Regions from separate parts of the Heliomicrobium undosum genome, predicted to be linked through region 2. Evidence: riboswitches for the same ligand, from Rfam matches in the RefSeq annotation. Region 2 holds a riboswitch; the other holds the start of a gene.
The links. A riboswitch is a leader RNA that binds a small molecule or an ion and turns the genes downstream of it on or off. The one in region 2 is predicted to bind cobalamin.
Positions count from the first base shown of each region.

Region 1: another riboswitch for cobalamin. It lies ahead of GTO91_RS08975 (AIR synthase related protein); the one in region 2 lies ahead of GTO91_RS14725 (uroporphyrinogen decarboxylase/cobalamine-independent methonine synthase family protein).

Region 1 is NZ_WXEY01000007.1:155,613-159,820, reverse strand. It holds gene GTO91_RS08985 (DMT family transporter) at 1-248, opposite strand, end outside; gene GTO91_RS08980 (ECF transporter S component) at 457-972, opposite strand; gene GTO91_RS08975 (AIR synthase related protein) at 1,004-1,747, opposite strand; cobalamin riboswitch at 1,868-2,042, opposite strand; gene GTO91_RS08970 (cell division topological specificity factor MinE) at 2,185-2,430, opposite strand; gene GTO91_RS08965 (hypothetical protein) at 2,427-2,684, opposite strand; gene GTO91_RS08960 (hypothetical protein) at 2,881-3,150, opposite strand; gene GTO91_RS08955 (MarR family transcriptional regulator) at 3,287-3,745, opposite strand; gene GTO91_RS08950 (efflux RND transporter periplasmic adaptor subunit) at 3,896-4,208, shown strand, end outside.
Region 2 is NZ_WXEY01000022.1:31,771-35,978, reverse strand. It holds gene GTO91_RS14735 (S-layer homology domain-containing protein) at 1-17, opposite strand, end outside; gene GTO91_RS14730 (adenosylcobinamide amidohydrolase) at 81-839, opposite strand; gene GTO91_RS14725 (uroporphyrinogen decarboxylase/cobalamine-independent methonine synthase family protein) at 839-1,906, opposite strand; cobalamin riboswitch at 2,107-2,296, opposite strand; cobalamin riboswitch at 2,466-2,654, opposite strand; gene GTO91_RS14720 (putative DNA modification/repair radical SAM protein) at 2,746-4,173, opposite strand.

The DNA of each region.
Region 1 (4,208 bases), on a different contig from region 2:
AGATACAGCACCGTATTGAACAGGCACACGCCCGTCACCGCCATCAGGCCGATCCAGCCCCAGGAACGCCGGGAGATCCGCCGAAAGGGGTGTGTGCGGAGGGCCAGCGGCAACATGATCAGGGCGGCGATGGCGAAGCGGATGCTCGATAGGGCAAAGGCCGGGATGGCAACGACAAGCAGCCGCCCCATCACAAAATTGGTCGCCCAGATTAGCGGCGTCAGGATCAACTTATAAAAGGGATTCAATGGTTCGACTGCACGACCTTCCTATTGCGTATTTTCACTTTCTCCAGGGCGCATTGTTCATTTCATCATAACACAAGCGCGCGATCGAGCGAAGCAAGCAAATGGCTGCAGCAAAAGAAAGAACCGCAGTCTGCTCTGACTGCGGCTACAGGTATCAAAGGTTGGGCCTATGTCGGTTACATACAAAAAACAGTTCGAACAGGAGCGGTTACCTATAGGATATTCCCTTCATTCCTCGATAGGCGGCTGCCGCCAATCCCACATTGACGGCGGAACCGGCTACCAAAAAGGGCATCACGGCCATGACCGCTCCCCAGCCCCCTAACAGGAGCATCGTCAATGATGAGACGACGCCGTTTAAGAACACACCGGCGACGAAGGCCGCCGTCAAGCCAAACCGTTCATTCATCCAGCGGAAGGCGTATGCCCACATCGCCATCTGCAAAGCGATGAAGAAATGGACAGGCAGGGTGAGCGGAAAGCCGACGACCATAGCCGTCAGCAGGTGACCCAGGGTGATGACGATCATCCCGCCTGTGGCGCCGAGGGCCAGGGCGGCAAAGAACCCAGGAGCCGAATCGAGGCCGATCGTGCCGACAGGACTTGGAATTTTAACCATCGCCCCTACGGCGCTCAAGGCGATGAGGACGCCCATCAGCGCGATCCCCCGGACGCTCTTCCAAGAAGGGCGCGCTTCATTGTATTGCATCGGCATGTTGCTCATTGAGGCAGACCTCCTTTGCTTTTTTATCGCTTCAGCCGTCGCTTTCCGACAACCTGCCAAGATAGTGAATGGGCGCGCCGGCGATCTCCGGCGGTTCCGGCCCGGAGGTAAAGACGAGGCAGGTGGACGGACCGGCCGATTTTTCCAGATCAAGGCCGGCGCTGGCCTGCCACTCACGGATCCGGCAATGAACAGCCCCCGCAAGGTTTTCCGCTTCCGCCCGGATCCCCTTTGAACCGACAGGGATCACCTCATGGACACCGGGGTGGGCCAGCAGCGCCCGCACATGATCGGCCAGGGCGATCGCCTTGCCGTCATCGACCACCACCTCGTCCCCCACTTTGGGCCACCCCAGACTGTAGACACAATCACCGGGTCGCGAACGGCCCACACGCAGGCGCTCTTTCTCCACTGCGCCGACAACGGTGATCCCGACGCCGGTCTGTCCTGTGGGAATGTTTTTTTCGGTGCTGATGACCATCGGCAGGTCACGCTTTCCGATAGTGGCCAGTTCATCGCGAACACCGGCAATCACCTCGCCGCCGGTGGGAAAGGGTTCGTTCGCGACGGTCACTGTCAGCGCAACCGGTTCAGCGCCTGTTGCCAGGACCTCCATCAAGGCGACACGCGTGGTGAAAATCCCTACGATATAAGGAGAAACCTGAACGGCGTCAAATTCCTTATCTCCGATGGCGCCGCAAGAGTCGCAGGCCACCACCAAACACTGTTCAGAGGAAAGAGAGACCACTTCCACATCGCGTCCCCCGTAACCCATGGTATTTCACCTCCTCCATTGCTGGGACCTGCAATTTCCTGTGGGAAAAGAAAAAAGTCCATAGCCTCTTCACCGTTGCCGAGGCAACAACAAAGAAACCATGAACTTTGCCATCATTCATGAATCGCACCGTTACAGGCAGGTCTCCTGACTTCGATTCATCGCCGCCACGCGCCTTCCCGGTTTCCCAGTGGCATCCTGCGCAGGGCTCCTCGTCACAGTGGCGGGACCGTCCGGGAATCACACCCGGTTCCCTATTCTCCCCCGGAGGGGCACCTGGAACGAAAGGATGTAGTTTACTTGTATTATAAGAGAATTATCTCATTGAAGGCAATACCCAACACACTGTCATCGACTTATTTACGGGCGTTGTTCTCTTGACGTAATTTGCTTATTTATGATGTCTAGTATGAATCTCGATGGTAGCCGTCAGAAAGTCATTTTCCACGACGAATATTTAGAATTGGAATGTAAATGACAATCTTTTTTAAACTCTGTTCCGTAGCCAAATTGACCTTGACTTTTGAACGGTCAATTTCAATATACTTGGCGATGACTTGTATCATGTCATCGGTTAGTGACTTTACTAATTGGGGAGTAATTTCAGCACCTTTATCTTCAATGACAAGGATTAATTGATTCGATTCACTCGACAAATCAGTACTCTGGAAAAGGTCATTCATTGAATCTTCTCGCTTCCATTCGAATTAAGAGCACTCATTACTGCCAAAAAATCTTCAACGGTATAGTTTTGACCCTCAACTTCAAGAATATGTCGCGCTTCCGCACCCGTTTCAGTTAAACTTATCTTTTCAACCAGTTCGTAAACACACCGTTTACTCTGTTCTTTAACGTCGAACATCAGTACCACCAGCCTTGTTTTCACTTGCAAATTTTTACTTAGTTCGACAAGTAATTGTTTTTTCCTGCTATACAAGAAGCTATGGTCCTAAATTTTAATAAAGATATACATTCCGGTTAGAAAGTTAGACTACACTTAAAAGATGGTTGGATTCCAGGTGATGGCTTTTCATCGCAGTCACCTCCAATGTAACAGCGACATCAACATCGTTTCTCAGCCCGATTGAGTTTTTGATGATCTTCCCTTTCGGGGAGAAATCATCCTGTCAATATCACTGCTTCCGCTTGTTCATCGACTTTTGCGATCCGTCACCCGCCTCTTCCGCCTTTTGCGCCAAGTAACGCTGAATCCCATGCACGGCAAGCCCGGCAATAACCATAAAACCACCGGCGGTTAAACTCCCGAAAAGGGCAACCAGCACGCCCAGACCGGCCAGTACGATGCCGGTGGACGGACGGTTGCCCTTTTCGTTCGTTTTGTGATCCTGTGGTGTCTTCTCCGCTGTATCTTGCAACTTGTCCAGCTTTCTTCCCTTACCCATATCGGTCACCACCTTAAAAGTTCCGGCCGTAGTATCCCTCACCCAGCCATCTTTAAAACGAATCCTTTTCCCTCTGTAATATCTATAAGACCTGTAACATCCGCATCGTCTGGAGCGTCTATCATCTGCAACCACATCAACCCACTGCCGCGCCGCTTCCCCGCACACAAGGCTTCAGCACACCGTTCATCTTCTCAAAGGCCGCCACCGCCTGCGCCAGTTCTGCGCCGGAGAGTTCCCGCAACTGGCCCTTCAGCCGTTCAAAACGGGCGTCCTGGACCGCTTGGATCGTTTTCAATCCCTCACCGGTCAGGGTGACCATAACGACACGCCGGTCCTTTTCCGACCGCTCCCGCGTGATCAGGCCCATGCCGGCCAGTTTGTCCATCATACCGGTGACGGCGCCGGAGGTGATGCCGATCTGATCGGCAAGAAAGGTAGCCTTGCATGTCCCCGACTTCCATAAAATATATAATAGAAAGATCTGCCCGTCGGCCAGATTGTATTCCGGACCGATATCCTGGGCGGCGCATTTCACATTGTAGAAAAAGACCTCCAGCAAGTCTTTGATGGAATTTAAGTGCTGCTCTTTCACTGCTTCTTCCCTTGACAGTTCTTGTCCTCTCCCTTACGATGATAACGTCTTAGTCGCTAAATATTTTAGCACCTAAGATAAATATTAGGCCGATTGAGACCGGCTGTCAATGAAAGCATCATTTGCATTTGGCGGAGGAGGATTTTTACGGTGAAAAAACGAATCAGCGTCGGCCTGCTCGCCGTCACCCTGCTGGCGGCGGGGACAGGCTGCGGAAAAACGCCCGAACCGGCAGCCCCGGAGGCGACGACCCAGGCGGTCACGGTCGTAAAAGCCGAGCGGGCCGACCTGTCGAACGTGCTGACCTTCAGCGGCGCACTGGCGGCGAAAGAAGAATTGAAACTGGTTCCGAAAGGTCAGGGCAAGGTCGCCCATATCAACGCCGAAGTAGGGCAGCGGGTGAACGCCGGCGACATCCTGCTGGAACTGGACAACGCCGACATCCAGGCCCGTCTCGACGCGG
Region 2 (4,208 bases):
CGATAAAAGGGATGCAAAACCATCCATCCTTTCGTTCATCTAGCTGTGTTTTCGACCCTGTGTTTTTGCCTGAATCCCGTTTATGTCCTTTCCTTCGTTTGCTTCGCTTCCTTCGCTTTCGGCTCGCGGCGGCCTGTTGCGCTCAAGTAGGCTTGAACAGCCTGCCGCACGGCTGCGCCGGCGGTGACGGCTAGCAAGGCGCCAAGCCGTGTCGTCGGCCCGGCATACTCCAGCGGCTCACCGCCAGGCCGGGCGGCCACCACCACAGCGTCGGTCCCTGTCCCGGTCGCCCAGTCGCCTGTCTGGGCGCAACAGATACGCAATTCCCGTAGTACCCGGCTTTTGGCTTCTGTGATGGTCTGCACGGCGTTGATCAGCGCCCCGTCTGTGAGGTGATGATCCAGAAAAGCCATGATGTTGATCGTCCCGGTTCCTGGCGTCCCTTCCCAGCAGGGGGTGACACCGGCGGCGCAGGCGTTGCTCACACCGGCTGTCACCACCACGGAGAGGCCGATGTCGCCGCAGCGGTTCTGCATCCAAGCCGCCTGGGAGACCCAGGCGGCTGTCATCAACGCAGTCGTTTGGTCGATGGGGCAATCGGGGAAAGCGCCCGTGAGAAAAGCGATCATCTCGCGTTGCGGCTGGCGGTCATCATAATCTTTGTGCACCTGCCGGTTGACAAAAAACCGTTTTTCGTTGATCCCCCCGCCGAGGATGCCTGAACTGACACAGCGCCAGGATGTATCGGCGGCGATGAGGATGCACTCTTTTTCGAGGCGACCGCGCAGTCCAGGGAGGAGGGCACGCCAGCTTCCCGGCGCCGGCGTCACCGGTATCATTAATACCAACCCCAGAGCGTCGACACCTCGCGCAGCCGACCGTACACCGCTTCCGCCTCTTCCTCGGATAGACTTCCTGCGCCGCAAGCCGGGGTGAGCGCCGTCTGCCGCAGGAGCAACGCCTCCGGAACGCCCAAGCGCGTCAACTCATCGATCTGCTGGTGGAGCCGCTGCGTCAGGGAAAGGGCGGTTTCATGGGCAAAGGCGCCGGTGACCGGCACGATCCCCCAGGCCAGCCAGCCGCCCCGTTCGAGAAAGGCGATCAGTTCCGGGATATGACGGGTAAGGGTATCGATGGAGCGATAGGCGTCAAATCCCACCACATCAGCGCCGCTGGCGAAGAGGATGGATCCATCGGCAGGCCCGCAGACATGGATGCCGGCCAGGCCGCCCATGCGTTTGATGGCCACGATGATTTCCTCCATGCCTCTTTGCAGGTCATGCGCCGTTAACGAATCCTGATCACAATCGTCAAATCCGATCATCGCCGGCTCATCGATCATCAACAGCACGGGATGCCCCGTTCTGCGCAGGTCCTTGACCTGCCAGGCGGCGTTCATGGCGCAGTTCTTGCAGAGAACATCCCATAAGAGACGCTCATGCATCACGGCGCGCCCTTTGCCATCGACGACATTCAAAGCCAGCGTGAGCGGGCCGAGGATCTCACCTTGGAGGGCGGCCACGTCAGGCCACTGGCGAGGCGCATCGGTGATCGTCGATTTGAAGGCCAGGTAACTATCTTGATCGATATGAAAGGGAGACTCTTCATGGAGGTGGATCCAACAGGCCGCCTCGTTCTCGTAAGCCTCATAGAAAGCGGACAAGGCATCGGGGAAGCTATCGGCTCTTGTGTCGATCACCGGATAGCCGTTGGTTTTTCCTGTGATCAGCTCTACCCGTTGCAAAGGCGATAGCGCGGCAGCCAGTAGACTGTCGCCGGCATACTTTAGATGCAGTTGGGGCCAATGGGGCAGCTCCGGGCAAAAGTGGCGGATGACCGCCATGGCGCTTTCTACATCACCATGAGGCAGACTTCCAATCCCGGTAGTGACGCCAGGGTATAACATGGTGTGTCCTCCTTTTGTGTGTCGCTGGCGGTTGCGCGAGAATTGCGCAGTTAGATCGAAATCGCCTAGTCGACAAATGGAATGAATCGGACATGCAAAAACCCCCAGCCGATCGACTGGGGGCAGAATGATGAACAGCACGCCAAGCGCCTGCGAATGCGCCTTTCGCCTTCATCACCTCCCTATCCTCCGTAGGTTCGACCGGTGATCACGAACAGGCAGGTCTCCTGGCTCGGGGTCATCTGGGGCTCTGTCTTCCCGGCAGCATGCTGCCAGTGACATGGAAGAGCCTCATCACACCCTTACAGTGGCGGGACCGCGCCGGCATTGCACCGGACTTCCCTTTTCACGCCTGCCCTTCGGGCGGCGACCTGTTCGCATGATTCAGTTGTCATTCCTTTCCTATGAGGAAGGAACAGAAAAAATGCCTTATCCGCCCTTGGAACGCAAAAAACCTCAGCCTTTCGGCTAAGGTCATGGTTCACTCGGGCCGTGACGCATCCCAAGACGGCAATGCATGAACGGCAAAGCAGACCACCTCCCTATCCGCGTAGGTACACTGGCAGTGTCAGAACAGGCAGGTCTCCTGGCTCGAGATCATGAGCCGCCTCCGCGTCTTCCCGGCATCGCGCCAGTGACATCGCACGGGGGGCCTCCCTCTCACAGTGGCGGGACCGCGCCGGTATTGCACCGGCTTCCCTTTTCACACCTGTCCTCCGGACAGGTGACCTGTTCCCAGACATATTCGGTTTACAGGTTAGTATGTTCGCGATGAAGAGGACAATTCCTTCATGGCCGCCCCCTTTTTCGAAGGCCGCCGTCCCCTTATCCGACGGCCCCTATAAATCCCCCGTCACCATCGACCACTGATCCTCAACGGGAGCGGGCAAAAACAGCGCCGGGTAGGCAAGACCTGGTGATAATGACGTGTCGGCAGTGACTTTTGGACTTGCCGGAAGCATCAGCGTAGTCGGAGTCTCCAGCGCCGGCATCGCCAATCCCGCCCCCATCTCTTCTCCAAATAACGTCAACTGTTCCCCGCCAGCCATTCCTTTAATCGCCCCCCGCTCCGGCATCACCAACTGCTGCCGGAGGCTGGCCGCATCCGGCCCGATTTCGCCGTAATACCTGCCGTTGCAGGTGACGAAGTAGCGCGCCCGCTTCATGACGACGCCCATCCGCCCTAGGTGCTCAAACTGGATCCGTCCCACCCGCCGGGCCGCGAGGATGCGCTTGGCCGACTTGACGCCGATGCCAGGCACACGCAGGAGGGTGCGGTAGTCGGCGCGGTTGATCTCGACGGGGAAAAAGCCGAGGTGGCGCAGCGCCCAGCCGGTCTTGGGGTCCAATTCCAGGTCCAGGTTTGGGTTGTCGGCGTCGACAATCTCATCGGCCTGAAAGTCGTAAAAGCGCAGCAGCCAGTCGGCCTGGTAGAGCCGGTGCTCCCGCAACAGGGGCGGCGCCGGCAGCGAAGGCAGGCGCGGATCGACGCTGACAGGGACATAGGCCGAGTAGTAGACGCGCTTCAGTTGGAACTTGCGGTAGAGGCCCTCGGCGAGGGTGAAAATCTGCCTGTCTGATTCGGGGGTCGCCCCGATGATCAGTTGGGTGCTCTGGCCTGCCGGGACGAAGGCGGGCGTCCGGCGAAACTGCCGTCGCTCCTCCCGGTTCTGAGTGATGGCGCCGGTGATCTGCCCCATCGGCCTAAGGATGTTTTCCTTTTTTTTCTGGGGAGCGAGGCGTCGCAAGCCTTCACTGGTGGGCAGTTCGATGTTGACGCTCATGCGGTCGACGAGGGAACCGGCCTCGGCAATGAGCCGGCTGTCTGCGCCAGGAATGGCCTTTAAGTGGATGTATCCGTTAAAGCGGTATTCGTTACGCAACTTGCGGACGGTCCGCACCAGTTGCTCCATCGTGTGGTCCGGCCCCTTCTCGATGGCGGAACTGAGGAAGAGCCCTTCGATGTAGTTGCGGCGGTAAAAGTTGATCGTCAGATCGGCCAATTCGTCGGGCGTAAAGGAAGCCCGGGGAACGTCGTTGGAGACGCGGTTGACACAGAAGGAGCAGTCATAACAGCAGACGTTGGAGAAGAGGACTTTGAGCAGGGAGATGCAGCGTCCATCGTCAGACCAGCTGTGGCAGATGCCGGAAGAAGCGGTGCTGCCGATGGCGCCCGCCTTCCTCCCCCGGTTGCTGCCGCTGGAGGAACAGGAGACATCGTATTTAGCCGCCGTCGATAAGATCTGCAGTTTTTCGCTTAAGTTCATCGCCATCATCGCCCGTCGAAAAAATGTAATGATAC